2 linked regions of the Gloeothece verrucosa PCC 7822 genome follow. The main gene of each other region encodes a partner of the protein of the gene in region 2 in a complex. Links are inferred from orthologs where the notes say so. Each region holds a gene or a part of one and is shown on either strand. Other genes may lie near its edges.

Evidence for each region.
Region 1: the proteins of mrdA (region 2) and rodA are in contact, whole or in part, in a crystal structure (PDB 6PL5), measured with the Thermus thermophilus proteins. The link is inferred for Gloeothece verrucosa PCC 7822 from one-to-one orthologs. Residues at the interface, in WP_223903432.1 of Thermus thermophilus: Arg4, Ile5, His6, Leu8, Ala9, Phe12, Ala15, Leu16, Leu19, Gly20, Arg22, Ala23, Trp24, Leu26, Gln27, Val28, Tyr31, Tyr34, Leu36, Leu43, Thr45, Asp47, Lys156, Gln157, Gly158, Ser160, Val184, Leu201, Glu202; in WP_223903423.1 of Thermus thermophilus: Phe161, Val165, Phe168, Val169, Leu172, Pro198, Tyr199, Glu202, Tyr211, Arg212, Asp213, Gln220, Val221, Gln223, Ser224, Ile226, Ala227, Ile228, Gly229, Ser230, Gly266, Phe267, Val270, Leu274, Tyr277, Gly278, Leu281, Phe285, Leu289, Arg297.

Annotation. Positions count from the first base shown.
Region 1 is NC_014501.1:1,917,026-1,932,775, forward strand. What follows is about bases 7,644-10,568. They hold rodA (rod shape-determining protein RodA), read right to left. Parts: upstream 9,774-10,568; coding sequence 8,514-9,773; downstream 7,644-8,513. Other genes in these bases: CYAN7822_RS08575 (hypothetical protein), read right to left, coding at 7,644-8,067; CYAN7822_RS08585 (Mrp/NBP35 family ATP-binding protein), read right to left, coding at 9,813-10,568. In the rest of the region: CYAN7822_RS08555 (AAA-like domain-containing protein), read left to right, coding at 31-1,293; CYAN7822_RS08560 (CHASE2 domain-containing protein), read left to right, coding at 1,293-3,638; CYAN7822_RS08565 (DUF928 domain-containing protein), read left to right, coding at 3,749-4,447; CYAN7822_RS08570 (CHAT domain-containing protein), read right to left, coding at 4,444-7,161; more of CYAN7822_RS08575, read right to left, coding at 7,321-7,643; more of CYAN7822_RS08585, read right to left, coding at 10,569-10,874; CYAN7822_RS08590 (hotdog family protein), read right to left, coding at 11,372-11,848; hemF (oxygen-dependent coproporphyrinogen oxidase), read left to right, coding at 12,048-13,079; CYAN7822_RS08600 (choice-of-anchor D domain-containing protein), read left to right, coding at 13,902-15,698. UniProt on the Escherichia coli protein: Peptidoglycan polymerase that is essential for cell wall elongation. Also required for the maintenance of the rod cell shape. Functions probably in conjunction with the penicillin-binding protein 2 (mrdA).
Region 2 is NC_014501.1:3,467,437-3,483,159, reverse strand. The notes cover bases 1,580-4,477. They hold mrdA (penicillin-binding protein 2), read right to left. Parts: upstream 4,005-4,477; coding sequence 2,154-4,004; downstream 1,580-2,153. Other genes in these bases: CYAN7822_RS15260 (NAD(P)/FAD-dependent oxidoreductase), read left to right, coding at 4,281-4,477; CYAN7822_RS39490 (PEP-CTERM sorting domain-containing protein), read left to right, coding at 1,580-1,974. Also shown: CYAN7822_RS15275 (hypothetical protein), read left to right, coding at 468-812; more of CYAN7822_RS39490, read left to right, coding at 1,201-1,579; more of CYAN7822_RS15260, read left to right, coding at 4,478-5,825; CYAN7822_RS15255 (SirB1 family protein), read left to right, coding at 5,908-6,705; CYAN7822_RS15250 (PQQ-dependent sugar dehydrogenase), read left to right, coding at 7,246-10,083; CYAN7822_RS15245 (glycosyltransferase family 2 protein), read left to right, coding at 10,550-11,488; CYAN7822_RS15240 (coiled-coil domain-containing protein), read left to right, coding at 11,683-14,484; CYAN7822_RS15230 (PP2C family protein-serine/threonine phosphatase), read left to right, coding at 15,695-15,723. UniProt on the Escherichia coli protein: Catalyzes cross-linking of the peptidoglycan cell wall. Responsible for the determination of the rod shape of the cell. Is probably required for lateral peptidoglycan synthesis and maintenance of the correct diameter during lateral and centripetal growth.

The sequences.
Region 1 (15,750 bases), 1.6 Mb from region 2 along the record:
GCCGGACTCAATAAGCTTGAGGAGGCTAAAGTGGAAGCAGAATTTAAAGATAACAACGGACATCGCTATACTCTAGAGCAGATGAGCGAGCGTACAGGATTAACTCCTGATACTTTAATTAAAGTCTTTGCTTGTGAATCGAAGGTCGATAAGCAAACCCTCCAAACCTGCTTTAAAGCCTTTCGTCTCAAATTAGAACACCATGATTATTTTTACCCAGATTTTGACGATGAAGAAGATTTGCCAACCCTGGTACCTCCGAACTATATTCAACCAGCCATTCCTGTTTCCACTCACGATACAATTAGTTATGTAGAGCGTCCTCCCATCGAATCGATCTGTTATGAAACTCTTCAACAACCCGGGGCCTTGCTTCGCATTAAAGCCCCTAGTTTGATGGGAAAAACTCTTCTCATTAGTAGGATTTTAGGATTTTTAGGGAGACTTGAGTATCGGACTATTCGTTTGAGCTTGGAACTAGCTGATCGAAAAACCCATTTAACACAACTCAATAAATTTTTACGTTGGTTTTGTCTCAACCTTTCTAGAGAACTCAAAGTCCCCAATTGTCTAGAAGATTATTGGGATGAAGAAGGAATAGGAGCCAAAGTTAGCTGTACTACCTATATTGAAGAATATCTATTACCTCAAGCCGATAGTCCTTTAGTTTTATGTTTAGATGATGTAGACTTACTGTTTCCTCATCCTGAAATTTACGAGGACTTTTTTGGACTATTGCGCTCTTGGTACGAAAAAGGCAGAACTCGAGCGAGTTGGCAAAAACTCAGGTTAGTCCTAGTTCATTCTACTAATGTTTACATTCGTCTGAATATTAATCAATCTCCCTTTAATGTAGGGATACCGATAGAATTATCAGATTTTACTGAAGAACAAGTGCAACAACTGGCTCAACAATATAATCTAGAATTCACTCTTGATCAAATACAAAAACTAATGGGGATGATTGGAGGACATCCTTATTTATTAATCAAAATGTTTGCTTATCTCAAAAGCTATCCGAATTTTACGCTAGAGCAAGTTTTACAGGAAGCACCGACAGATGCCGGAATTTATGGTTCTCACCTGAGAGAATTTTGGTTTAATCTTCAAACTAATCCAGAATTAGCAACAGTTTTCAAAAAAATTGTTAGCTCTACCTCAGCTATTAATATTGAACCCGTACAAGCTTATCAGCTTCATAGTATGGGATTAGTAGAGCTATGCGACAATTACGTCAAACCTCGTTACAATTTGTACCGTTTATACTTTTCTAGCCACCTCAAAGATATGTAATGAATTTCAATTCTCACTCGTTCTACCCATATCAACCAGGAGGAAGTTTACCGCCTGATTCTCCTACTTATGTCGTGCGTCAGGCCGATTTGGAGCTTTATAATGCTTTGTTAGCCGGAGAATATTGTTATATTCTCAACGCTAGACAAATGGGAAAATCGAGTTTAAGAATTCAAACCATGCGTAAACTAGAAGCCAATGGTTTTGCTTGTGCTGAAATTGAGTTATCTGGCATCGGTTCTCAACAAATTACTCCTAATCAATGGTATGGTGGAATTCTTCAAGAGTTAGCGAGCGGCTTCAACCTCAATTTTAATCGACGTGTTTGGTGCCGGGAACGAGAGGACCTTTCACCCATACAGAGGTTGAGCGAATTTATTGAAACTGTATTACTGGAGCAAATTACCCAACCTTTGGTGATTTTTATTGATGAAATTGATAGTGTTCTAAGTTTACAATTTCCCACAGATGAGTTTTTTGCTCTGATTCGCCACTGTTATGACAAACGAGCTAAGAATTCTCAATATAAACGTTTATCTTTTGTCTTATTGGGAGTGGCTACCCCCTCAGATTTAATTACCGACCCTAATTCGACTCCCTTCAATATTGGGAGAGCTATTGATTTAAAAGGGTTTAAAATTGAGGAAATAAGCCCTCTAGCTCTAGGATTTATTGGCAAAGCTGATCAGCCAAAAGCTGTGTTAAAAGAAATTTTATATTGGAGTGGAGGACAGCCTTTTTTAACTCAAAAAATTTGTTGGTTAGCGATTAAATCCGCCTCGTTTATTTTGGCGGGGAAGGAAAAAATACAGGTTAAAGAATTAGTCAATCAGCAGATCATTGAGCATTGGGAATCTCAGGATGAACCTGAACATCTACGAACGATACGCGATCGTTTGCTTCGCACGGCTGGCTCGCAGGTAACCCTGTTAAAGCTCTATCAACAAATCCTTAAAAGAGGCAAAATTACGGCTAAAGATAATCTCCATCAGATGGAACTGCGGCTAACTGGATTAGTCACCAAACAACAGGGAGAATTAGTCATTAAAAACCCAATTTATCAATTGGTATTTAATCAAAATTGGGTGGCTCAACAACTGCAAATTTTAGAAGGAAAACCCACTAGCCTTTCCCTAATTACTGTGGCGTTTTCAAGTATTTTCATTGCGCTCCTCGTGCTGGGAATGCGATGGCTAGGAATATTTCAAAGTTGGGAACTCAAAAGTCTAGATCAGATGATGAATCTTCTTCCTCCAGAAACTCCCGACGAGCGTCTGTTGATTGTGGGTGCAGATGAAAAAGACTTAAGACTTTATGGTCATCCAATTCCCGATAATATTTTAGCTAAATTGCTGGCTCAATTGAATCAATATCAGCCTTATACCATCGGGTTAGATATTGTTCGAGATCAACCTGTGCCTCCAGGATATCAAGATTTAAGCCGAGTTTTTAAAACGAGTAAAAATTTAGTGGCTGGCTGCGCTTTTGGCGGTAATAATCCTAATCAAAGAATTAAACATCCTCCTCTAATTCCCCTAGAACAAATTGGTTTTATAGATGTCTATTCCGAAGATAGTCAGTACAATAACCAAGATTACACGGTGCGGCGCTATTTATTATCTCGTAGTTCTAACCCCGAGAATTCCTCTTCAATTTGTAACACCCCTTATTCTTTTGGATGGCAATTAACTTACCGTTATTTAAAAAACAAGAACATTCCCGTGACAGTGGTGGGAGATAACTGGAAATTTGGAGATTTGCTCATTTTACGCTTACAACCCCATAGTGGCGGCTATCAAAAAATAGACGCTCGTGGCAATCAAATTCTCCTTCGTTACCGAAAAACCCCTGATCCTCAAAAGATTGCCCCCCAATTATCTTTTAGAGAGGTTTTAAATAAAACGGCTAAACTTAAACCAAATTTAGTGAAAAATCGAGTGGTTTTAATTGGGGTTGTGGCGGCAAGTGTTCCTGATCCGCATGATACTCCCTATGGCAGAATTCGCGGTTTATATGTTCATGCTCATTTAGTTAGTCAGTTGCTCAGTGCTGTTGAGGATAAACATCGATCTCTGATCTGGTGGTTTCCTTGGTGGGGTGATGCTTTATGGATTATGTTATGGTCATTGACAGCAGGTTTATGGATTCGCTGGCATCAAAAACCTCTTGCTCAAAGTATCGCTCTGGGTTTTTCTATTGTGCTTTTATATGGTTGTTGTTGGTTTGGGTTAATTCAAGCCGCTTGGTTTCCTTTCATTCCTTCTCTATTGGCTTTAATTGTGACAGGAATTAGCTTAATCGGAATGCAAATTTTTCTGCGGCAAAGAGACAATGATAACCTTTAAAATTGTTGATGAAGTTTTGGTCTAGAATCTTAACTTTTACTGGGTTTTAAAATTACTCACATTTAAGCTACAATAGTAAATAATTTATTCAATATTCCTTGTTGTTGATTATGACTCAACTACTTGGACTTGTTAAGTCTCTAGTTTTAATAGGGATTCTAGAAATAGTACCAACCGCCATTGCAGCAACAGCAGCAGAAAGCCAATTGCCTAAACCTCCAAATACAGGAACACCGACAGGCAATCCCACACCAGCAACTACTCGTTCACCAGTAACTTGTCCGAAAACGGATAAGCCGGTAACAGCCTTAATCGCTAATAATCACAAAGATTATACGACCAAGGAATATCCCACCTTATGGTTTTATATTCCTTATTATTCTAGTGGCGAAATTAGACAGTTAGAGTTTGTCTTACTCGATGGAGCAGAACGACAAACTATTTATCGAACAGGCGTAAAATTAAGCCAAAAGCCGGGATTTATTGCCATCACTGTGCCGGCTAACGCTCAATATGCCCTTCAACCCCTGAAAACTTATCGTTGGTATTTAATGCTAGATTGTCAAAATGATCCAGATGATGAACCCGCTTTGGTGGTTAATGGTTGGATCACTCGTTTAGCTGAGGGTTCGACTCAGGCAAATTCTCTTTGGTATGATAAGATCAATGACCTTGCTAAAGATTATTTTACTGACCCCAATAATCAAACAATTCATGAGAATTGGGTCATGCTCCTACAATCTTTGGGTTATACCTGGTTAATTGAAGAACCTTTGGCTAATTCAACTTTAACGACTCCGTTGTATTAACGCCAATTGCCCACTAAAACATAACCCGCCCAATAGTAAGGATTTTGGTACTTGGGTTGTTTTAACAGTGCTTGTTGGGCAAGATGTAAGGCTTGAGCTTTACTAGATCCTAGCACCTTGAGTTGATTATAAAATATCTCCATTAGTTGAACTGTAGACTCATCACTGATTTGCCACAGAGTTGCTAACGTCGCTTCAGCCCCAGATCTTACCGCTAATCCCGCTAATCCTAAAGTGGCTCGATTGTCACCTAAAGCCGTTTGACAAGCACTCAGGACTAATAAATTAATTCTATTAGAAGATGTTTGCTCGGAATGACTAAGTAAATTATTAATGTCATTAGGTCTTAACAATTCACCGATAGTTTCTTGACTACTATGAACCAGTATAAAAGTTTCTTGAGGATCTGAGCTAAAATTTGCATGAGTGGCCAGATGAACAATAGAATAATGATTTTGCTTAAGATTGTCTTGAAGATTTTCGCTAGTAAATTGACGATTTAAAAGAATTTTAGTGGGAAAAATCGTTTTTATTTCCTCTAGTTCATCCGTAACGTTTAAAGGATTAAAATAACGGTTTTCTGCCTGAACTTCTTCACTTATACCAGCCGCTAAAACTTGAAATTTTTTAGGATTATTCAAATCTGGCTTAAATAAATTAGAGCTAGGCAGTAAAGCAAGAGCATATTTTTTCTCAATTAAATATTGCTCGGTTTTAGCATCATAAAGTACCCCAAGAGGAACATTTTTTAATTCTCCATCTAAAACAAAGACTAATGTTTTTAAATCTGCAACAGTTTGTAGTTGTTTTTCCATTGGTTCAATTAGCCATTGATAAATCGCTGTCGCATTAGCAGTTACTTCCCCAGCATTGCGTCTTACAATGGCAATACGCAAACGAGAAATGGCTTTTTTGACGATGGTTTGCGAAACCGGGACTTGATGATGGGTTAAGGGTTGTCCCGGTAACTGAACAATTACTTCCACACGGTCGGGAAGAAGAATAGGATAAATAAAAGCGGCTGTTGGCTCAATTTCAGCTAAATTTGGTTGAAGGTAAATTTCCGATTTAAGTTGACAACCTAGAAAATTTTCTAATTCTGCTATCTGGAGGTCATCAATAATTTGAATAGCCTTTTTTAAATTTTCTTGAGAAGGTTGAAAATGATCATTGGTTGTTAATAACAAATCCACTAACTGACGATACACGGGTTCAATCTGATCACGAAAAGCAAATTGTATTTCTGAATTCACATTAAGTAAATCACCCCGAACAGCTTGCAAAGAGTCAACCGCAGCATAATAAGCGGCAATTGCGCCTGTGAGATCTCCTTGTTTTTTCAGTAAACGCCCTAGTTGCCATTCCCAACGATAGCGTAACTCAGGGGCCTGAATTTCTTCTAACAGCAATAACGCTTTTTCAGTGAGTTTTTGAGCCTCTTTCCATTGTTGGTTAATTTCATAAAGTTCTCCCATTTGTCCGATAGCCGCCGATGTTGTGGATGAATCTTCTAACTTTTGAGCTTGGTCAATGGCCGAGGCGATAATCTGAGCAATGGTTTGCCAAGAAGGAAGATTGAAGTTGTTTTTAGACATGAGTTTTTCTGATGCGAGTTGCTCTCGATAATCAGAATTAGTACAGGAAAAATCCTGATACTCAATACTCTGTTTTAAACAACTTAAACTATGAGCAAAATTCAGGCGGCTATAAATTGCCTCTCGAGAGGGAGCAAGTTCACTCAATTTTGCTTCTAGAGGAGCAATCAGTTTTATAGCACTCTCCCATTGCCGATTATCAATTAATAGAGAAAATTGATTAGCTAACGAGAGCAACTGTTTATTTCCAGTGGAAATTTGAGCGGCTCTTTGATAATAATCCAAGGCGGCATTAATATAGCCTTCGGCTGCTTTTAATTTGCCGATCGCTAGATTTTTTTGGGCTAAAGATCTTTGGGTATTTCCTAACTCGAGCAAAAACGTACTTTGTAAATCTGGATTAGGGGATAAAGTTAACCCTTCTTCTAGCACTTTTTGAGATTGATTGAAGTCTCCTATTTCCCTTAAACTATATCCAAGCTGTACAAATCCATCCGCTTTTAAAATAATATCTTCAATAGACTTTAAATTTTCTTTGATTTCAATTAAAGTTTCTCTAGATCGGACATTTAAGCCTAATGCCTGTAAAACTTTTACCTGATTGAGTTTAGTTCCCAGAATACCTTGTCGATGATTGGCTAGACTATATTGATAGGTGGCTTTTTCCCAAGCGTTGAGAGCATCAGTTAGCTTTCCCTGTTGCCAATAGAGACGGCCTTGGGTATTCCAAATTTTGCCGAGAACGGCGGCTTGATTTTGGGAGTGATCTGCTTGTGTGTTGAGAAGTTTTAAACTTTGATTAATAGCTTCTTGCGCGGCTTGCCATTCTCCAAGATGTTGATAGGCTAAAGAAAGATTGCTCAGTGTTAAACCTTGACTGAGATAATCTCCTTTGGCGGCAAAGGCAGCAACCGTCTGCTGCCAAAGCATGATGGCTTTTTGATATTCTCGGTTTTGGTAGGCTTTTATGCCTTGTTGTAATAAACTTTGAGGGTTAATCTCGACAGAGGAGAGAGAAAACGATTGAAATCCGGAACTGGTTCTCCACTGATGAACCGGATTTGGGTTGGCAATGAGTATAGTTTGTGCTTGCTGACTGGTGGCAGACAAACTAATCATTAACCCTAACAGGAATACCAGTATAAATTTAACTTTGTTCAATTAGCTCAAATCATTGATTATGACCGTTGCTAGATCTAATCATATCAAAAATTTTATTCCTTAAAACCCTTTTTCAGCTAGTAAAAGCCCTCTTTTGCATCTTTAATGACCAATGCCTCAAAATTGTGTTTGCAGCGCTTTTTCTATTTTGAGTGCCTCATCCGGTAATACTGTTTGGAAAATTACCATAGCTTCTAACCAAAATTGCTTACATAATGGTTCATTATCTAAGAGTAAGCAGATTTCTCCTAAATGCCAGAGGGCTTCACCATATTCTTGTTTTTGTCCCAGTTTTTTGAGCAAGTATGCCAGTTGTACAAAGAAGAGTTGAGCGATTTCCCAATATTTTCCTCCGCCATACATTTCGCCACGCTCTTTGTAGATTTTCCCTAATTCAAAACAGGCTTCTGCTATCTTGTATTCATCTTGGATGATGGAGGCAAAGCGAAGAACTTGATGCCAACCTGCCCAAGCTTCTATGATATTGCCGTCTCTAGCCGCTTGACGCGACCACATTGTAAAATATTCAGCACCGATCTCTGCACTTAAATGAGCTAAATCAAGAAAGTTTTGTGCTTTAAACCAGGTTAAAGCGGATTGGCTCTCTTTTTTAATTTCATTAATCCAGTTGGGATTTTCTCCCCCAAAATCATTATTTACCCATTCAAATATAGGCCGATTTAGGGATTGATAATAAATCTCTCCTTTTTGTTTAACAGTTACAGTTATTTTCACTTGTGGGTGAAGATCGATAATATTTTCTGAAACGATATAAAACCCTTCTTCTAATATTTGAGAGTTGATTTTTTTTCGCGCTTTTTCTAAAGATTCCGCTTCCATTTCAATGATTTTTTCTAACATCATTCCTCTCCTTTTGCCTTTATTCGAATTAGTTTTTGCTCAAATTGTGCTAGTTTTTTGATGAATGGCTTTATGCCTCATGAATATTTCTCATGAGACTTTTTCAGGTTTCAATACAAATTTTTCCCGATTAGGTTTACTATGTTACAAGATTTTTATACTTTGTTCATATAACGTTACAGAAGATAGCATTAGGTTATTATACCGTCTTAATCATGTTAAGCTTAAGTGGGGATTAACTGATTACACTCTATAACTTATTAATTTTATTTTCAAGCCTGAGATAATAATAAAAAATTATGACTAATAAGTAATGAATAATTTGAATTTTTCAAGGACTGAGCAACCCTAATCAGGGAACAGGCAACAGGCAACACTTCGACAAGCTCAGTGCAAGTAGGCAAAAGTAGGCTCGGGAATTTACGCTTAAGATTAACGATAACTTGAGTTTAATAAATTCTTTTTCGAGGTCGATAATTAGCCACAGATTCTACTAATCCCAAGGCAATAAAATTAGTTAATAAAGCTGAACGTCCATAACTCATCCAAGGTAAAGGAATCCCTGTAATGGGAGCGAGTCCAACAGTCATACTAATATTAAGAACCGCTTGAAAGGCTATCATTGTCAGGACTCCAACGGCCAACAGAGAGCCAAAATTTTCCTTGGCTTTTAAGGCAATTACCAACAGCCGCCAACAGATGAGCCAAAACACTAACAAAACAGCAATTGCACCAACAAAGCCTAATTCTTCGCCCACCGATGAATAAATAAAGTCTGTATGCTGTTCAGGAATAAAATTTAACTGGGTTTGAGTACCATTAAATAATCCTCGTCCCCATAGTTCTCCTGAACCAATCGCAATACGGGATTGAAGCAATTGATATCCCGATCCCAGAGCATCTTTTTCGGGATCGAGAAAGCTTGTAAAACGGGCTTTTTGATATTCTTTGAGCAAACCCCACATAATGCCGCTCACTTTACCGGCGGCAAAATTGCCTAAAATGGCACCGATGGCTGAAAGAAATCGGAAGGGGAGGGTAAACCAGGCAATAATTCCCATGCTTAAAGCAAAAACAATCCAGCCGGGAAACAAAAGATTATATAAGAACATCGAAGCAAGGGGAGAGATCATTAAAACCAGCCAACCGGGATTAATATTAGCCCAGTAAAGCATTCCTAGGGTAATAGCCGCAAAGACTAATCCTGTCCCTAAGTCAGGTTGTAACATGATCAGTACCCAAGGAAGGGCGGTAACAGCCAAAGCTCGAAAAACAGCCGGTAAAGTGGTGGCCGGCTTTTGATGGAGAATAGCCGCTAGAGAGATAATTAAACCCACCTTGGCAAATTCAGAAGGTTGAACATTAAACCCGGCGATATTAATCCAACTTTCGGCCCCATTAGCGGTTACCCCGATAATAATTACGCTCACGAGGGACAAGTTAGTAATTAAATAAATGATCCAATGCCACTGCATTAAGAATTCATAACGCCACCGGGCTAACAATAAAGCGATAAAGGTGCCAATGCCTGCAAAAATCCAATGTTGCCACCAATCAATAGAGGTTTCGTGCATTTCTGTACTGCGGATCATCAAGCCGCCAAATGTACTCAAACCCACCACCAGCACAAATAAAAACCAGTCTACTTGGGGCAGGGTAGAAAACCACATTTTCCAATTGAATCTAGGCAAGAAAGTTCTTTGTAACATCAAGGTGGCTCTCCGGTTTTTCTGATGATCTTACCAATTTTAGACTAAGGCACTGATAGATACTTTAGCGGCAATTTGTTGAGCGATAGCTGTTAAAGCTTTTGCGGATGCTGAAGTCGGATCACCCACAACAATAGGAATTCCGTTATCTCCACCTTCTCGCAGAGAGATTTCTAGAGGGACACAACCGAGTAGGGGTACCTGTAATTCACGGGCGGTTTTTTCGCCCCCGCCGGAACCAAATAAATCATAACTACGCTCCGGAAGGTCTGGAGGGATAAAGTAGCTCATATTTTCTACGATTCCCAATACATTAACCCCGAGTTGTTGAAACATTTTTAAGCCGCGACGGGCATCTTGTAAAGACACGGTTTGAGGTGTGGTGACGATAACGGCCCCGGCCATGGGTACTGCTTGGGCTAGGGTTAATTGAGCATCACCGGTTCCGGGGGGCATATCCACCACGAGATAATCTAGATTTCCCCAGTTAACCTGATACAAAAATTGACGAATAATGCCATTGAGCATGGGGCCGCGCCAGATTACGGGTTGATCCGGATTGATTAAAAACCCCATAGAAACCATTTTTACGCCGTGATTAAAGGCTGGTTCTAAGATATCGCCGTTTGCGCCTTGCTTGACTTGTATTTGAGCCTCGGTTAACCCTAGCATGGTTGGGGTATTGGGTCCGTAGATATCGGCATCTAATAGACCCACTTTTGCGCCGGCTTTGGCTAAAGCTACGGCTACATTCACCGAGATGGTGCTTTTTCCTACTCCTCCTTTACCACTGGAGATAGCGAGAATATTTTTAATGCCGCCAACGGATTGTTTATCGGGTAAGGATTTTTGCTGAGGGGTTTCGGCGGTTACTTCTACTTGAACTTTTTCGACTCCGGGTAATTGTTTGACGGCTTTTTGACAGTCTTCAACGATAAATTCTCGTAGCGGACAGGCCGGCGTGGTTAATACTAGGGTAAAGCTGACGGTTTCTCCTTCTATCTTGACATTACGGATCATATTGAGGTCCACCAAACTTTTTTGCAGTTCAGGGTCTTGAACTGGACGTAGGACTTCTAAGATCGTTTCTGTATTTAGCATAATTTTTCTCCTTTACCCAGTCATTACGGGGATTAGCTGTAGGGATATTTTTAATGTTTTCTTCCATAAAAATTAACCTTTTCTAGACCATCATATCAGATCGGTGATCCAATCCTGGTTAGGAAAAGCAAATATTTATTAGCTAACCATCTCAATGATGGCTAAGCGTTCTGTTTTTGTTGCCGGGCAAGGGGTTAACACTGCTTGCTGATTTTTATAAGGGGCTATTTTTCGGATTTTCGTCCACTCAAATTTTTAGAAAATACATCTTTCTCTTGAGAGAGTTTTTAGGTTTTTTGTTAATGAAGGTTTGAGCTTTATCATTGATTGGGTGTCAATTTTTCCCTCAGTGGTCTATTAGATTGTTAATACACCTTAGTTATCGTTAATAGGCACGCTTTCAAACCAGAACATTTTTACCAAGCTCGCTTTTAAAAACAGTTAGTTAGGAAATTTTAGACGATTAATGGTTCTCTGTGGTATTTTAGACTATCGCTCTAAACGACTCGTTCGGCTGCATCGGCTAATTCTCTGGCCACTTGCATCGAATAGGGTTTAATCCACCACCAGATCAGAGGAGATAACCATCCGCGCAGAGTCACCGAGTAGGAAATATAAGTTCCGCACAAAGTTGATTCTACCTGATAAGTGATCTTTTGTTCCATGCCTGGAATAGCCAAAACCCGCAAACTCAATAACTCGCCCGGGCGGACATTTTCCACAAACAGACGGATAGGGATGGGAGTTAAGCGAGTTACAGCCTGATAAATTAAGCCAGGTTTAGCAATTAATCCTAAAGGAACATTAGTTTTTGAAAAGAGCGGATGCCAGGATACATCCGCTAAATTAATCAATTTTTGCCAGAGTATATCTATGGGGGCTGTACTGACAACCCGATAAGTTTTATAGAGGGAAAATTTACAGGTCAGTTTCCCTTTAGCCGCAATCAGTTTAAAAGAAAAATTGAGAATCACCTTCCGCCTCCCGCACTCAATGCTTGGGCAAATTTAATATTGTAAAATATTCCGTGTCTTTTTATTAAGATACATTTTTATTTTTAACTTATCTGCTCCATTAAGCCGTAGATTGATAAAGTGATGACTTTTTAACTTCGTCTGATGATCAGGGCAGACGACTGTAATCTAACTGTTTCGCGTATCTAGAACGAAAATTATGACCGTTGTGACAACAGATGTAACCCCCTCAAAAGAAAATTTATTTCCTCCGGCAGATGCTAAAGAGCGAGTCAGCCAATTCATGAAAAGTTTACAGGATGAAATCTGTCAAGGTCTAGAAGAACTTGATGGGACCGGCAAGTTTCGAGAAGATAGTTGGAACAGAGAAGAAGGGGGTGGAGGTCGTTCCCGGGTCTTGCGTGACGGGGGAGTTTTGGAGCAAGGGGGTGTAAATTTTTCAGAGGTTTGGGGTAAACAATTACCTCCTTCTATTTTAAAGCAGCGCCCAGAAGCTGAGGGTCATGAATTTTATGCCACCGGCACCTCACTGGTTTTACATCCCCGCAATCCTTATATTCCCACTGTTCACCTCAATTATCGCTATTTTGAAGCGGGGCCGGTCTGGTGGTTTGGAGGTGGGGCTGATTTAACTCCCTATTACCCTTATGCTGAAGATGCCGCCCATTTTCACCGTACTTTTAAAGCGGCTTGTGATCAGCATCATCCAGAGTATTATCCGGTCTTTAAGCGCTGGTGTGATGAATATTTTTATCTCAAGCATCGAGGAGAAACCCGAGGAATCGGTGGTTTATTTTTTGATTATCAAGATGGGTTAGATCCCCTTTATCGTGGGCCTCATGCCGATCAAGGTGCGGCTATCTATAGTCAGCAACTTCCTCCCCAATCTCCTCGTACATGGGAGCAGTTATTTGCTTTTGTCAACGATTGTGGTCGGGCCTTTTTACCAGCTTATGTTCCCATCGCCCAAAGACGCAAAAACACGGAATATGGAGATAGAGAAAGACAGTTTCAATTGTATCGTCGGGGCCGCTATGTAGAATTTAATTTGGTCTATGACCGAGGAACGATTTTTGGCTTACAAACAAATGGTCGTACTGAGTCGATTTTGATGTCTCTACCGCCTTTGGTTCGTTGGGAATATTGTTATACTCCTGAACCCAATACCCCAGAAGCCGAATTGTATGAACGATTTTTAGTTCCTCAAGATTGGGCAAATTGGAATAAATAATCATATTTTCGTTGCTTTCAATTAAATTAATAAAGTATAATTAAATTAGCTATTATTTTTGACCTTATTCTGGCAAAATGATAGCTATTTTATTAAAAAAAAACAGACCTTTTACTATAAATTTTCTAGGTTGTAAATGAGTAAATTCTAGGAAATTTAGCAAATATAATTCCTAATTATATACAAAATTTACTGAATTATAAACCTAAATAAAGCTGGGAGTTTTTAATATTATTATTAATTGTAAAAATTAGGTTTAATCGTCTTGCCACTATCTTTTTAATCTCTAATGTTGTTTCTCGAAATTTCGCCGAAAAAATCGCCTGAAACTCGAAGTTTTTTGCCTATTTTACACTTAACTTTCATTTTTGTCTGTACTTATATATTACTATATAGTTTTTCATATAGCGTTTGCTAATAATTGGTGAAAATTAGACCCCTGCTAAATCGAGATTGGCTAAGGGTTTTACCGCTCAAAGACCGATGCTGTATGGGTTTTGCTAATCATCGCGAGAGTCAACTCTCCTAGTTCTTTTAATCAATTTTTATCTATGAGATAATTATTAAAGTAGATGGATCTAGTTGGATTTACTCCAGTATTTTTTCTGAAAGATTGACGAGAGAATTAAAGATTCATTAAGTATTGCTTGAAGCTATTGTTAAGGATTGCTTACAAACAAGAGTCATTTAAATGGTCTTTTGAAGAGCCATATAATTAATCCTAATTAGTTTTTCGTAAAAAATTAAGTTACAATGAACGCACTATATATAATTTTCGTTGGCTATCAGTTATCTTGTAAATATAAAAAGTCCATAACTCCTATGAACAGATTAACTCGTTTTTCAACCATTTCTATAGTTACTATTGGCAGCATCGTAGGTATCAGTAATTACGCTCAAGCCGGCTCATTAACTCTTAGTGCTACTACTTTTGGAAACTATTCCAATACTGGCACGAGGAATACTACCACTTACCTAACTGGAAAAAACAATACGACTGGCACTACAGAAACCAATCGTAGCTTTTTTATTTTTGACCTCACTGGTAAGGATTTGAATGCCTCATACCGCACGATTCTCAACTCTCAATTGATACTGAATAATCCAAGCAGTGGTTATGTTGGTCCGAGTGGAACTTTGAAATTTAATGTCACCAATGTCGATACCAATAATGTTCCACTATTGCAAAGTACAACAGCAACCACGACTCAGAGAGTAGCTATTTTTAATGATTTAGGAGTCTCAAATGCGGCATCAGTTTATGGTTCAACTAATGTCGGTAGTGTGAACAATGGCAAAGATGTGACGATTGACTTAGGGACTAATGCTAATGCCAATATCCTAGCACAAGCCCAATCTGGGACTCCTATGTTCGCCGTAGGAGGCGCACTCACGTTAAATGGAACAACGGCACGGCAAGTCATCTTTAACGGCAGTGGGGCCGGTACTAAACAACTGGTGATCAACTATGCTGATGCTCAAGCCTCCACCAATGAAAACCAGCAATTCGGCAATGTCTTAGTCGGTCAAACCAAGAATGTGGATTTAACCGTCACGAACTCAGGCGATGCAGGGAGTCTACTATCAGGTTCCATTGGTGCATCGAGCAATCCCTTGATCACTCCCACTTCTGGCACCCAGTCTTTTACCAATCTACAGGCTGGCCAGTCGGCTACTCGTACCTTTACCTTTACTCCCACCAAGCGTAGTAAAGGCACTTCTGAGCAAGCCACAATTGCTCTTACCAGTAATACTAAAAACGCCATAGCGAACCCGTTGTTTACCGGTTTTGGAGTAGCGGCTCAAAATGCCCTCACTTCCATCAACAATAATGCTGGCTATGTGCGGATAGGAACACAGGCTAATCTAAACTTTAATATCCAAAATGTGGGCGATGGAAACTTATCCGGTTTAGGAGAGATGAGCAATCTCAAAGGAACCATTGCTCTAACCGGTAGCAGTAGCGATTTTTCAGCCACATCCGGTTCAATAGGAGATGTGAGTCTTGCTGATAACGTTGTCAAAGCCGTCAATCTTTCTTACAAGCCCACAGATCATGGTGTAGATACTCAGGTGGTGAGCCTAAACTTTACGAATGGTAGCGACGACGGCACCAACCAAGCTCAAGTTAAAACCGTAAACTTGACCGGGTACGGAGTCGGGGCTGAGTTTCAAAGTTCATCGGCCCCTAACTCCACCCTTGACTTCGGTAAAGTCCTAGTGGGAAAAACTCGTCTTTTGTCTCTGGCCATCTCCAATGCCACCCAAGACCCAACCCAGGATTTACAATTAACAGGATTGACCTTGCTTGATGCTAAGTTTGAAGGTCCTGGCGCTGAGGCTTTTTCATTAGTCAATTTCACCAAAGGAACCGTACTCGGGGCTGGACAGAGCCTCAATTTGCAGTTGCAGTTCAATCCCCTCTTTAAAGGCGATTTCAGCCAAATTGCCTTGCGAATCTTAACTGATCAAGGAACGGCTTTCGGACAGACAGGACAAAGTTTTAGCTACAATATTAAAGCCACTGCTATTCCAGAACCTAACACCACTTTAGGCTTATTAAGTCTTCTAGGTACTGCTGTTTTATTGCCTAGAAAAAAAGCTAAGAAAATTCTTTAGCTAATTCCACAAGAAGCGAAGTACCTGAACATCAATAAAACACTCTATGTGT
Region 2 (15,723 bases):
AATGGTAACTATGATGAAACTCTAAAATTATAGTCCATCAGAGAATCAGATAAATCATCGTCCCCTTTTCCCTACTTCTGGCCAAAATCTTGGGTTGCCCGGCAAAAAAGTTTACAAAAAACACTTTTTTAGAATTAGTAAGGTTAGAATTTTAGTAAAATAGTCAGCTTTATTTAAATGTCAGAGGAACAATTGATCCCACTCATTACTGATTTTGGCGACTTCAATAAATCCCTGACTCTCACTGACCAATCAGTTATCACTCATCAGCTTCAAGTGCTAAACTACTCGTTCTATTTTTCCGGGACTCAATTTAAAAGATCTCAGGAAATTTTTGAACATCAAAACTTATATTACTCTTGAGTGAAAGAGTGTATAACTCAAGTCTGTTGACCTTCAGATAGAAGCCAATCTGAGGGCAAACTATCTACCATTAATAATAAAAAATTTCCAAGGAGATACTGCCTATGTCCTACTCTTTCGATATTATTGGCATTACCCCTGTTTTAACGTTTTTTAATTATCAACAGCAACATGAACACAATCCTCATCGAGGAAAAACGCATCTCGGTAGCTATGAATGCTCTTTAGACTCGTTTATTAAATCGACCAAAATGGTTCCCTCTAGACCGAATTGGGATTGGGATGAAGTCACTAATATAATGATTAAGTTTTGGTTGAAGAATGAAGACAAGATCCGCTACTGGAAAAATGAGTTAACCCGGGGAAAACAAGAAGAAAATATAATCGTTGCTAGAGTGGTTAATTTTGAAGCTCTACGAAATGAATTAGAGTCTTTATTTGAGGCTTGATATTTAAATCCCACATTGAGTCCCTCCAACTGTTATATCGGTTGGAGAAATTCAATAATAAGTACCTGGACAAAAGTAAAGTTAACTGTTTGGCAAGGGAACAGGGAACAGGGAACAGGGAACAGGAAAGGCTTTCAATGTTTTTACATTTCTTAACATAATGTACACGGAGTGGCGCGGAGCTAAGCTTTATTTATGTCCAGGTACTTACTATTTTTTAAAAATATGCAGGTATAGAGAAAAATTATTGATTACAATAGAAATAAGCTAATCAATGTTTTCTAGCTTACATAAGATTTTTTTTTAAATAATATCGATAACATTAACTCTAACATCGGTTTGGTAAGCTATGACTTAAAGAAATTAAAAACAACAATAAACAGTCACTATGTTTACCATTCCAGAGATTTTCACTAATTCTTGTAAAACCTTATTTTGGTTACCATTAGGCATAGCAGTAATCAATTTAGGATTTGACAGTCAATCGGCACAAGCCTTAACTTTTCAAGAGACGACTAAAGGAAAGCTAGAGTTTAGAGATTATGATCATCAATTGGTAGCCACTGGATCATTTAATTATAGTCCAACACCGTTTGAAGGTTTTTTTGCTGTAGGAGAAATACTCGATTTATATAGTGATTACGATGAGGATGGGAATTATTATGAGTATTATTTGCCCACAGGTTATTATGAAGGTATATTCTATAATGATCCTAGTCAAATACCTAACAATCTGTACATTGTTAATACACTTGAGATCGAAGCTAGTCAAAATTTACATCTAACCGATATCCAGATTAATTTGTCGGGTTCCCAAAAGAAGTATTATTTAAGTTCTTACCTTCCTAATCAAAGTTATTTTTTTAATCCTCTTAGCAGCAGTATCAGCCAAGTCAAGATTAGTGCTGACAAACTAGGTAATGTTTTTTTATTTTCTACAGACGCTTGGTATTACCAATCTGACCTAATTGGTGAGATACTGATTTCAATAGATGCTGCTGGCTTTTTTTCCTTTTTTGATTACGATGAAAACGTTTCGCTTGATGGTACATGGACGGCGAGTGCAGTACCCGAACCTCTGACTCTTTTCGGCGTGAGTACAGCCTTGAGTTTTGGAGCCTTTTTCAAAAGAAAGCTGTTGAAAAAATCAAAAACTGTTTAATGATGACTACCCTAATTAATTGTTGAAATTTTAGGCTTTAGCCCACCACTAGGGGAACCTGCTGAAGGCAGGTCCCTTAATTGATTAGCGTTTAATTTATAAGTAGGTAGGCATAAATAAATGAATAATACATTAATTCTTAAAAATGCCTAAAACTCTTAGCTGTTGCCTGTTGCTATTTATTTACTATTAGGATTGGGGGGTTTTTTATTAAAATAAGCCTCCATCACCTGACGAACGATGGGACCGGCCACCGAACCTCCCCCACCGCCAGAATGTTCTACAAAAGCCACTGCAACAATTTCTGGATTATCAAAAGGAGCAAAACCGCCAAACCAAGTATGAGACTTACCCGGAGGGGCTTCGGCTGTGCCGCTTTTTCCGGCTACTGGCGGTAAATAAGGAACATTAAGACCTTTGCCGGTCCCACTGGTAACCACGGCCCGTAGTCCTTCTCGGAGAGTTTTGATCGTAGTGGGTTTAAAATGCAAATTCGTGCGCCATTGATCCGCTTTTTTGGTACTATCTGCTAACAGATGAGGTCTGACTCTATAGCCGCCATTAGCCGGCACAGCAAACATCACCGCTATCTGAAGAGGAGTTGCTTGGGTAAATCCTTGTCCGATGGACATATTGACACTATCTCCGTCAGTCCATCCCCAATTGAGCATCTTGCGCTTCCAAGCATCATCAGCAATTAAGCCGGGAACTTCGCCAGGGATTTCAATCCCTGTTTTGCTGCCAAATCCATAGATATGAGCATATTTAATTAAAGTTGGACCTCCTACCCCCCTGCCAATTTGGCCATGAAACGTATTACTACTCATCGCTAGTGCCCTGACATACCCCAAAGGACCAAATCCTGCCCGGTTCCATTCTCCAAAAGCCGTTCCGCCTACATTCAGATAAGCAAACGTCCCTAAAATCGTATTGGGAGGGTATTTTCCGGACTCCATACCGGCGGTTTGGGTAACCACTTTAAAAGTAGAAGCCGGAGGAAACCCACGCATGGCCCGGTTAACAAAGGGTTTTGTTTCTTGTAGTTCCTTCCAAATAGCCGGAGTGATTTGGGAAGAAAAAACGTTAGGATCAAAGCGAGGATAACTAACCATCGCTAAAACCGCGCCAGTCCTCGGATCAAGGGCCACTACTGCCCCTTTGCGGTTGCCTAAAGCCGCTTCTGCTGCTTTTTGAACATTCAAATCTAGGGTTAGGGTTACATCTTTGCCGGGTTTAGCCGCTTTTTGACCTAACACCCGCATCACTTTACCGGCTCCATCTACTTCCAATTGCAAGCCGCCCCATTCTCCTCGTAATTGTTGCTCATAGGCTGCCTCTACGCCCATTTTTCCCACCACATCGCCCATGCGATAGCCTTCTGAGCGGCGTTGTTTTAACTCTTCGGCATCTAATTCTCCGGTGTATCCCAACACATGAGAAGCGATTTTTTTATGAGGATAATCTCTAACCGTTTCTATATCTACTTCTATGCCACTAATTTGACTGCGGTACTCTTCGAGTGCTGTAATTTGAGCCGGGGTGAGACTGCGAGCGATGCGGATGAGGGTAGGAGAGTTAAAACCCGCTTGTTGCACCTTTTCTTCGATACTTTTTTCAGATACGCCTAAAAGTTCGGCAATACGTCTTCTATTTTCCGGCCAGTTTTCCCGTTTTTGAGCCATCGGCCATAGATAAGCCGCATGAGTTAAACGAGTCGTGGCCAATACTCGCCCTTTGCGATCAAATAGGTTGCCTCGCACCGGCTGTTTGGGCACAATCCGAATACGGTTATTTTCAGCTTTTTCTCGATAGACTTCTCCTTGAGATAATTGTAAGTAAAAAAGACGTGCCCCCACCCCTCCTAATAAAACAAGACTGATCAACAGCATCATTAAAATCGATTGATACTGTCGTCCTACTGTTCGGCCTGTCTCTTGACGACGATCTTGGGCAAAAGAAGGTTGAGAGGTTCTCTTGGGAGAAGGGCTTTTTTTGGCTCTTGGCTTTGGGAGGAAGTCGATAGTACGCATTCAGTAAGCAAACTCAGTTTAAATAATTAGTTTTATAAGCTTTGCCTTTCTTAGTATAGAAATGTAACCACCAAATCACGGCCTTTCATCAGTCTATATAATGATTTCTACTTGTTCTAAGTAGAATTTCCTATCATAGACGATGATTTCCCAGGAGGGAGCATTTGATTGTATTCAAATAGACGCAACTAACACCGCCGATGCTCCCAAGCCCGAGAAATTTTAGTAAACATTGCTAGTATGTAAGAAAAATTCCGACTCGATCTCCCAAAATCCATGACTTTGACAGAACCCCTTGTTTCGTTGCTCGAACATGATGTACTAGAACGCTTACGGAAAGCGGATCAGCTTCTACAGGGTTTACGTACTCAGCCTATCTCTGTTCCTTGTGTAGTTAAAGAAAGTTCACAATCCCTGGGAAGCGTAGACTGGGATGTAGTCATTAGTGGAGGAACTTTAGGAATTTTACTGGCTGCGGCTCTCCAACAACAAGGCTACCGTATTGCAGTGATTGAACAAGGAATTTTACGCGGGCGAGAGCAAGAATGGAATATTTCCCGTCAAGAATTAACCGTATTTTTAGAGCTAGAACTTCTGACAGAAGCCGAATTAACCACCGCGATCGCTACAGAATATAATCCCGCTAGAGTAAGCTTTTTCCAGGGTTATGAACTGTGGGTTAAAAATGTTCTTAATTTGGGTGTTGACCCCGTTTTTTTATTAGAGACTTTAAAAAATAAATTTTTACATCACGGAGGAAAGCTTTTAGAAAAAACGCCTTTTCAAGCCGCTACTGTTCATCCCGATGGACTTGTGGTCAAAGCCGGCGATATATCTTTAAAATCTCGCTTATTCATCGACGCAATGGGGCATTTTTCCCCTGTGGCTAAACAAGCTAGAAATGGTCATAAACCCGAGGGACTTTGTTTAGTGGTTGGCAGTTGCGCTAAAGGCTATGACAAAAATGAAAGCGGAGATTTAATCGCTTCTATTACGCCTATTCTCAATCAGTGTCAGTATTTTTGGGAAGCTTTTCCGGCTAGAGATGGCCGCACCACCTATCTGTTTACTTATCTAGATACTCATCCCGATAGATTTGGCTTAGAGTTTTTTATGGAAGAATATCTTAAATGGTTGCCAATCTATCAAAATGTTGAGTTAGAAAAACTGCACTTTGAACGATTTCTTTTTGGCTTTTTTCCCTCTTATCGGCAAAGTCCCAATAAAACTCCTTGGCATAGAATTTTAGCTGTAGGAGATAGCAGTGGCAGTCAATCGCCTGTTAGTTTTGGAGGGTTTGGGGCAATGGTTAGACATCTTAAAAGACTTACTGATGGCATTACTGAAGCCTTAAAAGCTGATGTTTTAGATGCTTATGCTTTATCTTTATTACAACCTTATCAACCTAATATATCGGTGACTTGGTTATTCCAAAAAACTATGAGTGTAGCCATGAATCAAAAAGCCGAACCTAACCAAATTAATAATTTAATGAGTGGGGTTTTTCAGGTGATGGATCAATTAGGTGAAGATGTTTTAAAACCTTTTTTACAAGATGTAATTCAATTTCCGGCTTTGGCTAAAACTTTAATTTTAGTTAATCCCAAGCTAGTTTTACCCCTTCTTCCGCAAGTGGGAATTAGTCCTTTAGTTGATTGGAGTTTTCATTATTTCAATTTGGCTCTTTATAGTGGGTTATTTCCCCTCGGTAAACTCCTGAATCCTATCGCTAATAATTTACCTGATATTCCTAAATATTATTATCATCGTTGGCTAGATGCTTGGAAATACGGCTCAGGCAAAGATTATCATAACAGTTAATAGAGAACAGGGAACAGAGGTAAAAAAGAATGACTAATGTAATGATTAATGACTAATGATTAATGATTAATGATTAATGACTATGCAAAATTTTTATCAAGAAATTCATCAACCTGATGCTCAAATTGATCTGGCAAAAGCTTCACTATACCTAGCTCAACAAGAATACCCTAAACTCGATATAGACGAATATTTAAACGCTCTTGATACAATGGCTCAAGAGATAAAAGAACGTTTGCCAGATTCATTTTATCCTCTAAAAATTATTCAAACAATTAACCATTATTTATTTGAAGACCTCGGCTTTGAAGGAAATAGAACTGACTATTACGATCCCCGTAACAGTTTTTTAAATCAAGTCATTGATAGACGGACGGGAATACCTATTACTCTATCTGTGGTTTATTTAGAAATAGCCAAGCGGCTCGATTTTCCTATGGTAGGCATAGGAATGCCAGGACATTTTATTATTCGTCCTAATTTTGAAGAAGCCGGAATTTTTGTAGATGCGTATAATCAAGGAGAAATTCTCTTTGAACAAGATTGTGAACAAAGACTACAAGAAGTTTATCAACAGCCAGTTAAATTAGAACCTCATTTTCTTGAACCGGTCACTAATCAACAGATTTTAGGACGAATATTGACAAACTTAAAATATATTTATCTCAATGGTCAACAATTTTTTAAAGCATTAACTATTCTTGAATACATTTTGTTGATTTTTCCCAATCATCCTCTAGAATTGCGAGACCGAGGATTAATTTATTATCACTTAGGTGAAACCCAAAAAGCTTCTCAAGATTTAGGATTTTATCTGGCTTTGTTACCGGATGCTCAAGATGCTCAAGTGATACGCCAATTATTAGAAAAAATGAATTGATTTAGTCCTTAGCACTTGAGTTTAGACTATCAAAAAAAATAATACCTATGAACTAATGGCGAGCTATTTTTGCCTGCAAGTTAGTCTAAACAAAAGATGGAAGCAAGATCAGCAAACGACAAATCGAGTCAGCGATGCTGAAATAGGGCTAACTTATTTATCCCTAGCGAGACGCGCGACAAAAAGTTCTGGAAAAAAGGGCCCAAAACCATACTCAGTATAAGTTTAACCAAAGCGCATCAGTTAAAGGTTTGATAGATATAGGTTCAGTGCCGCTTATACCCCCTTTAAGGTAGAAAACTTGTCCAGCAAGACTTACAGCCCTTTTAGTCACTAAAGTGTGTTTAAGTCCGGCTAGTGCAGCTTGGCGGAAATAACGCATCAGGTTTAAAAAAGAACTAAATTCAGATAAACTAAAGGTGTTTTACACAAAACTTTACATTTTTCCCTTAAGTTTAACATCAAGTCTAACATTGCCCCTGTAAAATACATAGATGCTCAGCGAGCAAATGAAAATTATATCAAGAATTTACAAAGTTTATGACTTTAATCGACAGTCCTGACATAATCCCGTTAAATTTGAATTCCCCTGGTTCTTTAACTTTGAATGAAGATCCCATTATCCCTGTTTCCTCTGCCAGCGCACCGTTGAATATTGAAGCCTTACAAACTACGGCTAATTCAATCAATGCTAATAAAATTCAATTCCCAAATTTTTCCGACATTTCTGCTTTTAAACTGAATGGTTCAGCAAGACAAATAGACAATGTTTTAAGGTTAACAAACGATAATACTAATGAGAGAGGCACAGCATTTTTAACTAATAAAATCGATATTACCCCCAATACTTTCTTCGAAACACAATTTCAGGTTAATCTTTATGGAAAACAAAAAACAAATGGGGCAGACGGGCTTACCTTCATCATTCAGAACACCCCATCTGGAGCTAGCGCATTAGGAAGCGCAACAGCAGGAGGAGGAGGATTAGCCTATAAAAATCTTGGTTCAAGTATAGCAGTAGCTTTTGATACATTTAAAAACAAATGGGATGTTGGCAACAATAACTTATCTCTTCTCCAAGATGGCAAGGTTGAGAAACCGCTAGTGACTCAATCTTCTCCCCTCGATCTTAATGGCGGGAAACCTTTCTATGCCTGGATTAATTACGATGCCATAGCAAACCTTTTGCAAGTCTTCTTATCTGAGAGCGCCAACAAACCCACTTCGCCGGTGCTTAACTACGAGGTTGACCTAGCTTCAGCCGTGGGGTCTCAAGCTTGGATTGGTTTTGGGGCAGCAACAGGCGCACTATATAACGCTCAAGAAATTCTCAACTGGGAATTCACAAGTTATGAACGCATCAACCACAAACCCAACACGCCAGCGATCACTGAACCTAACGTTGCAGGAAAAATTGTTATCGCTGGTGATGTTCATATGGAAACGTCAGACTTCGTTGATGCTAACGATCCGTCCGATACTCACCTTTATACTGACTGGGAAATCTGGGATGTGGCACGTAATCAAGTGGCTTGGCAAGCTTACAATATTCGAGGTATTGAGAAACTCCACATTCATTTAGGAGATGGAGAGTTTGTCAATAGTTATCTTGGACGATCAGAGCTTTTCGCCAGTACCGACTACAAACTACGAGCCCGCCACGCTGACAATTATGGATTAACCAGTGATTGGGGAGAGATGCCTTTTAAAACAGCTAGTGCTATGACAGTCTTTCCGCTAACTTTAGACAATATTGAGGATGAGTCAAAGCCTGAATGGCGTGATAGCAATAATGGCAATCCTATTATCCTGCCAAACTCAACCACTCAACCTTTCTTGAGCCTAGAGTCACCGTCAAGTGAAACCTTATTACAATTTAAAGGCTTAGATGGAATATCTAACCAAATTGTCAATGCGCCTGCTTTAAATCAACACAAAAACGTGCGTTTGCGGATTAGCGCAGGAAGTAGCAGTCTTAACTTACCCCAGTCGCAAGTAACTTTCACAGATGAAACCGCAAAAAGCTACAGCATCTATTTACCCGCCATCAGTTTGGCAGCCGGTCAACAAAACTATTTTTGGGTCTCTACCAATGGCACTACCTATGTGGGGACTAATACACAAACTCGTCCTGACTTCTCTAAAGTAGCGCAAGGCACTTTAAACCCTTGGCGAGTTACCCAGTCTGGTTACAAAGTTGAGAAAGTTGCCACTGGCTTCCAGTTACCAGTAAATATTGCTTTCGTCCCTAATGCTAAACCTGATGATCCCCAAGATCCTAGCGATGATAACGATCCCTATTATTATGTGACCGAACTCTACGGCACCATCAAGGTGGTTTCTAAGAAAGGCACAGTCTCTAATTATGCCACTAACCTGCTGAACTATAATGTCTTAGGATCTTTCCCTGGCAGTGGCGAGCAAGGGCTATCCGGTATTACCGTCGATCCTCAGAATGGAGATGTTTTAGCAGCACTACTCTATAGTCCCAATCCCAAGAATGATCTAGCTCCTCATTATCCTAAAGTAGTGCGTTTGCGTAGCAGCGATGGAGGTAAAACTGCATCAAGCCAGACGACAATTCTCGACATGGTTGGCGAAATACAAGGACAATCTCACTTTATCTCTAATCTCTCCATCGGGCCGGATGGCAAACTCTACGTTCATATGGGCGATGGCTTCAATACTAGCACTGCACTGAATTTAAATTCTTTCCGAGGGAAAATCCTGCGATTAAATATAAACGGAGCAGACCCGAAGTTAGATGGAACACCTTCTCAAGATAATCCCTTCTATAACAAGGGTGATGGCATCACTGCTAAAGATTACATTTATGCTTATGGATTACGCAATCCCTTCGGAGGAGCTTGGCGGGCAGCAGACAATTCCCATTACTCAGTCGAGAATGGGCCAGGAAGCAATGATCGCTTTGCTAAAATAACCCCTGGCACTAATTATGGTTGGGACGGAACCGATGCAAGCATGACAATTAATGCCCTTTATAATTGGACAGCAACAAATGCGCCAGTTAACGTCGCCTTCATTCAATCAGAGACATTTGGTGGCAGTGGTTTTCCTTTAAATGGACCTACCTCTAAGGAGGGACATGCTTTTGTGTCATTATCCGGACCTACTTATGTAGGCGGTCGAACGACTCGAGGTAAACGGATTGACGAATTTATTCTCGACGAGAACGGTAACTTAAAGAGCGATCCGATTTCTCTAATTGAATATGATGGAGTCGGCAAAGCTACAGTAGTTGGCTTGGCAGCAGGTCCAGATGGGTTGTACTTTAGCGATCTCTACAAGGACCTTGATTATACTTCGCCTATTGATCGCGGTGCTAATATCTGGAAAATTAGCTATGTAAAGGGGTAAAAATAGTGAGGATACTGACTTGTAAATCGTTTCGATTTTCATTGATGCTGGTGAATCTCATTCAAACATAAAAAAGTTGTTCTCCCTTTCTCAGCAAGACATGGAAGAAAGTGCTAAACTGATTCCATGTCTTACATTAGATAAAAAAAAGTCAAAAAGACGGACTATGTAAAAAGACAATATATGCGAAATTGGCGAAAAATAGAGACTAAAATAGCCGCCGTAAATGTCGATGCAGATCATAAAAAAATTATTCTTTCATTAAATTATAAAATATTTAAAGCCGAGGAACCAAAGTTTAGTTAACTAAGAAAATACGCTATCAGGCAAGAGGCTATAGGTAACCTTGAAAGGGTTTGGGACTGTTGACATTCCCCTCTCCCTTGCCTGAACTTTATTGATGTCCAGGTACTTACTCCCTGTTATATTTATTGTTGTGTCTGTACTTAACCATTAAATAAAGTCTGTGTTTTTCAGCATCGTCATTCCTACTTATAACCGTAAACCGATTCTAGAAAAATGTCTGATCGCTTTGGAACATCAGCAATTGAGTGATCATAAAGTCCAAGGATATGAAATCGTTTTGGTGGATGATGGATCTACTGATGGGACACTCTTATGGTTAGCTGACCATAAAGATCAATTTCCCCATGTGCGATCTTTGTGTCAAGATCACCAAGGACCCGCAGCCGCCCGAAATTTAGGTGTAAACGAGTCTTTAGGTGATACGATTATTTTTATCGATAGTGATTTGGTCGTGACAGAACAATTCCTTCAGTCTCATGCAGATGCCCTCATTGAAGCAGAAAAAAAATTAGGCAGTGATCGCCTTTTTACCTACGGATGGGTAATTAATACTTGTAACTTTGACGATCCTACCTCTGAACCTTACAAAATTACCGATTTTTCTGCCGCCTATTTTGCCACAGGAAACGTAGCCATAGCCAAAAAATGGCTGTTAATGGCCGGATTATTTGATACCCGTTTTCAACTTTATGGGTGGGAAGATTTAGAATTAGGAGTAAGGCTCAAAAAATTACAACTCACATTAATCAAATGTCCTGCCGCCGTTGGCTATCATTGGCATCCTCCTTTTAAACTAGACCAAATCCCAGCTTTGATCGACAAAGAAATACAACGGGGACGAATGGGAGTATTATTCTATCAAAAGCATCCCCATTGGGAGGTTCGCTTAATGATTCAGATGACTTGGCTACATCGAATATTATGGGGGGTGTTGTCAGTGGGAGGACGACTCAATGAGCATACCATGGCCCCTTTGCTACAATGGTTAATCAACCAAGGAAAACCTCAGTTAGCTTTAGAGATAGCCAGAATTTTCCTGAATTGGTATAACGTTCAGGGAGTTTACGCTGCTTATAAGGAGATGCAACAGCAATCCTAAATCGTAAACATTTCTTGACATAAATCTAAAGATTTTCCTTATATTTACCTTCTCAGTTTACATTCTGCCAATATGGAAAATATACGGGCAGACGTGAACAGAGGTAAATAGTAACATCAATTAATTAAATCACCTGATATATAACTTGCACAATTTGGGCATATTAAAGACGAAATCATTATGAGGAGGCACTCATGAGTATAGAAATTGCGTTAATGTTAATAGGCGTACTTATCGGCGGCGCAGTCATAGGATATTTAATTCAAGGCAATAAGGTAAAGAAAACCAAAGAACAATTAGAACAAGCTAAACAAGCGTTGGATGAAGCTGAAGCTGACGTTCAAGATAAACAATCTCTTCTTCGAGAACTACAGCAAGGCCAAGATAATCAAAAAGTTCAATTAGAAGCTATCTATTCAGAGCAAATTAGAGAATTAGAAGCAGAGTATCAGGCAAAAATCAAGGATTTAGAGCAATCACCAGTTGATCAGCCAAATTTAGAGGAAATCAAAGCTCAACTTCAAGCTGAAATAGAAGCATCCTATCAAACAACAATAACAGAAAGAGAAAGCTCATATCAAGCAAAAATTGAGGAAATATTGCAGTCTCAAAGAGAAGTTCAAGATCTAGAGCGGCTCAAAGCTGAATTTCAAGAGCAATTAGAACAATCTTATCGAGGTCAAATAGAAGAAATTGAACAGTCTTACCAAGCTCAAATTCAACAGCTAAAAGATCTCCATCAAGAAGAAATTTTACAGTTACAAGGATCTTATCAAGCTCAGTTACAAGAAATTGAACAAGCTAATCAAGTTGTTATTGAAGAGTTACAAGCGGACCATCAGGCCCAGTTACAAGAAATTGAGCAAGCTTATCAAACCCGAATACAAGAATTTCAAATTCCACAACCATTAGAATCTCTCGATTTTGAAGCAGAAGAGTCCATAGCACCCCTAGACGAACCATTCGGGGAAATGCCGGCACAAGCAGCCGAAAACTTGTTAGCATCAGAAGCGGCTTTCGATTTTGAACCAGAAGAGGCTATACCAACTATAGAGGAGTCATTCGGGGAAACCCCAGCCAGTCTCGAAGAAGATTTCTTAGAATCATTAAGCCCACAAAGCACTCTCGATTTTGAAGCAGAAGAGTCCATAGCACCCCTAGACGAACCATTCGGGGAAATGCCGGCACAAGCAGCCGAAAACTTGTTAGCATCAGAAGCGGCTTTTGATTTTGAACCAGAAGAGGCTATACCAACTATAGAGGAGTCATTCGGAGAAACCCCAGCCAGTCTCCAAGAAGATTTCTTAGAATCATTAAGCCCACAAGCGGGTTTCGATTTTGAAGCACAAGAGTCCATAGCGCCCCTAGACGAACCATTCGGGGAAATGCCGGCACAAGCAGCCGAAAACTTGTTAGCATCAGAAGCGGCTTTCGATTTTGAAGCACAAGAGGCTATACCGACTATAGAGGAGTCATTCGGGGAAACCCCAGCCAGTCTCGAAGAAGATTTCTTAGAATCATTCAGCCCACAAAGCACTCTCGATTTTGAAGCAGAAGAGTCCATAGCACCCCTAGACGAACCATTCGGGGAAATGCCGGCACAAGCAGCCGAAAACTTGTTAGCATCAGAAGCGGCTTTCGATTTTGAAGCACAAGAGGCTATACCAACTATAGAGGAGTCATTCGGGGAAACCCCAGCCAGTCTCGAAGAAGATTTCTTAGAATCATTCAGCCCACAAAGCACTCTCGATTTTGAAGCAGAAGAGTCCATAGCACCCCTAGACGAACCATTCGGGGAAATGCCGGCACAAGCAGCCGAAAACTTGTTAGCATCAGAAGCGGCTTTCGATTTTGAAGCACAAGAGGCTATACCGACTATAGAGGAGTCATTCGGGGAAACCCCAGCCAGTCTCGAAGAAGATTTCTTAGAATCATTCAGCCCACAAAGCACTCTCGATTTTGAAGCAGAAGAGTCCATAGCACCCCTAGACGAACCATTCGGGGAAATGCCGGCACAAGCAGCCGAAAACTTGTTAGCATCAGAAGCGGTTTTTGATTTTGAAGCACAAGAGGCTATACCAACTATAGAGGAGTCATTCGGGGAAACCCCAGCCAGTCTCGAAGAAGATTTCTTAGAATCATTAAGCCCACAAGCGGGTTTCGATTTTGAAGCAGAAGAGGCTATACCGACTATAGAGGAGTCATTCGGAGAAACCTCAGCCAGTCTCGAAGAAGATTTCTTAGAATCACTAACCCCAGAAAGCACTCTCGATTTTGATTCACAAAGTCCCATCACCGCTCTTGATGAACCACTATGGCAACAACCAGCCAGCCTCGAAGAAGACTTCTTAGAATCATTAACCCCAGAAAGCGCTCTTGATTTTGATTCACAAAGTCCCATCACCGCTCTTGATGAACCACTATGGCAACAAGCAGCCACCCGCGACATAGAAGAGTTATTTGGAACAGATGAACAAGCAGTAGAATCTGACTTGCTCGAGATTATAGAAGCAACCCACGAAACAGAAGCAGAAATTTTCGCTCTAGAGGAGTTAAAGGAAACTGAAGAATTGTTCAACCACCCATCACCTCCTGATGCTGAGTTGCTCGATATGTGGCAAATAGAAGAAGAAAGCCAACAAGAATCGGCTCAATTTGAAGATTTAGCCAATTTTGCTGAAAATTTAGATGATTCTCAAAACCTAGATGCCGATTTAGATTTGCTCGATCCTTTTAAAATAGATGAATCCTACTCTAATCAATCAGAGGTTCTTAAAACGGCTTCTAACAATGGTGCTAAACAAGGTTCCAACTTAAGCCTAGATGATTCCGAAGGCATTGATCCTTCAGTAGACTTGTGGTTGGAAACTGAAGAAAAACATACCTCGAAATTGCCTGAAAATCAATCACAAGAAGCTTTCGATGACCTCTTTGAGTCAGGAATTTTTGACGAGGAAAATGCTCTGAAAATCGAACAGGCAGAAAAGAAAGCTTAAAAGTCAGTTCGTTGCTTATGAGCATAAAACCTAAATTAAGCTGCTTAGGTGAGAAGTTACAGGTGAGACTCTATCTTTAACCCGCCTTACTTTTCATCCTTATTACTAACCACCTAAGCCGCTATATTTGTATGATTAAAGCCTACCGTCCTAGATGAGAGCTAACTAGGGTAAGTAGTCGGACATAAATAAAGCACTCTATATAAAGAATTGTAAAATGGCTACAATTACCCGACACCCGACACCCTACGATGCTCCGCGCTACGCACAGTCGCTTGTGCTAGGAGGTCACCCTAACCTCACAGTCGGGAACTCGTTCCCGACCCCAGTTAACTTTATTTTTGTCCAGGTACTTAGGATGTTTATTTCCGCTTCTTAATGATAGGCAATTTACCCAAGTTGGACGGGAGACAGAAAAACCATTTTCGTGAGCAAAAAAAACTCAGACAAAAAACAAGACTCGTCCTAAAATTAGACGTTATTGTCAAAGTTTCAATCACCAACGAGCCACTAGAAGAGGCAAGACAACAGGCAATTGGCAACAGTCCAAAAGTAACTGTTTAAACTTATTCAGATCTTTCTAAAAACTATACTATCTTGGGACGGAAGTAGTTATCATTAATAGAACCGAAAATATAGCAACCGCTAAAGCGGCAACTTAAGTCAGTTAATCCGTTGCTCAAGAGCAAGAGCAATCCACTTAAGAGGGGCAATCTAAAAAAGAGGGGTTTGGCTTGTACTCACCCAAAAGCGGAGCAACGGCGTAGACTACACCATTAGTCTAACTGGGTATAAGTCTTAGACTCACTCAAACGCTCGCTGTCAAAATTATTTTTAATTAATTGCCAAATAATACTAAAAGTGATTAACATGACTAAACAACAAAAAATTGTGATCTATCTGTAGAAGAGGGGAAACAATCAATTATACTGGTAGTCTTAATAGTCGCGATATAACCATCGCCCTTTAACCAGCGAAGATACCCCTATTTACTCAACTATTAGACCTCCTAGCTCGTTCGTGGTAACAGGAATTCGGTTGCCTAATCACGATAGCTCAATATAGCTGTTGAGGATTTAAACAACTGCCTACGCCTGAAAAGTATAGAGTTTAACCAACTCATGCAAAAGGCCAAACAAACCATCAACATCTAGTTGTCAAGAGACTATGGGATCTGATAGCCTCATTCATGCTTTCGACCTTTAATAACATGACTGCTGTGCCCATTTACCGCCAGCC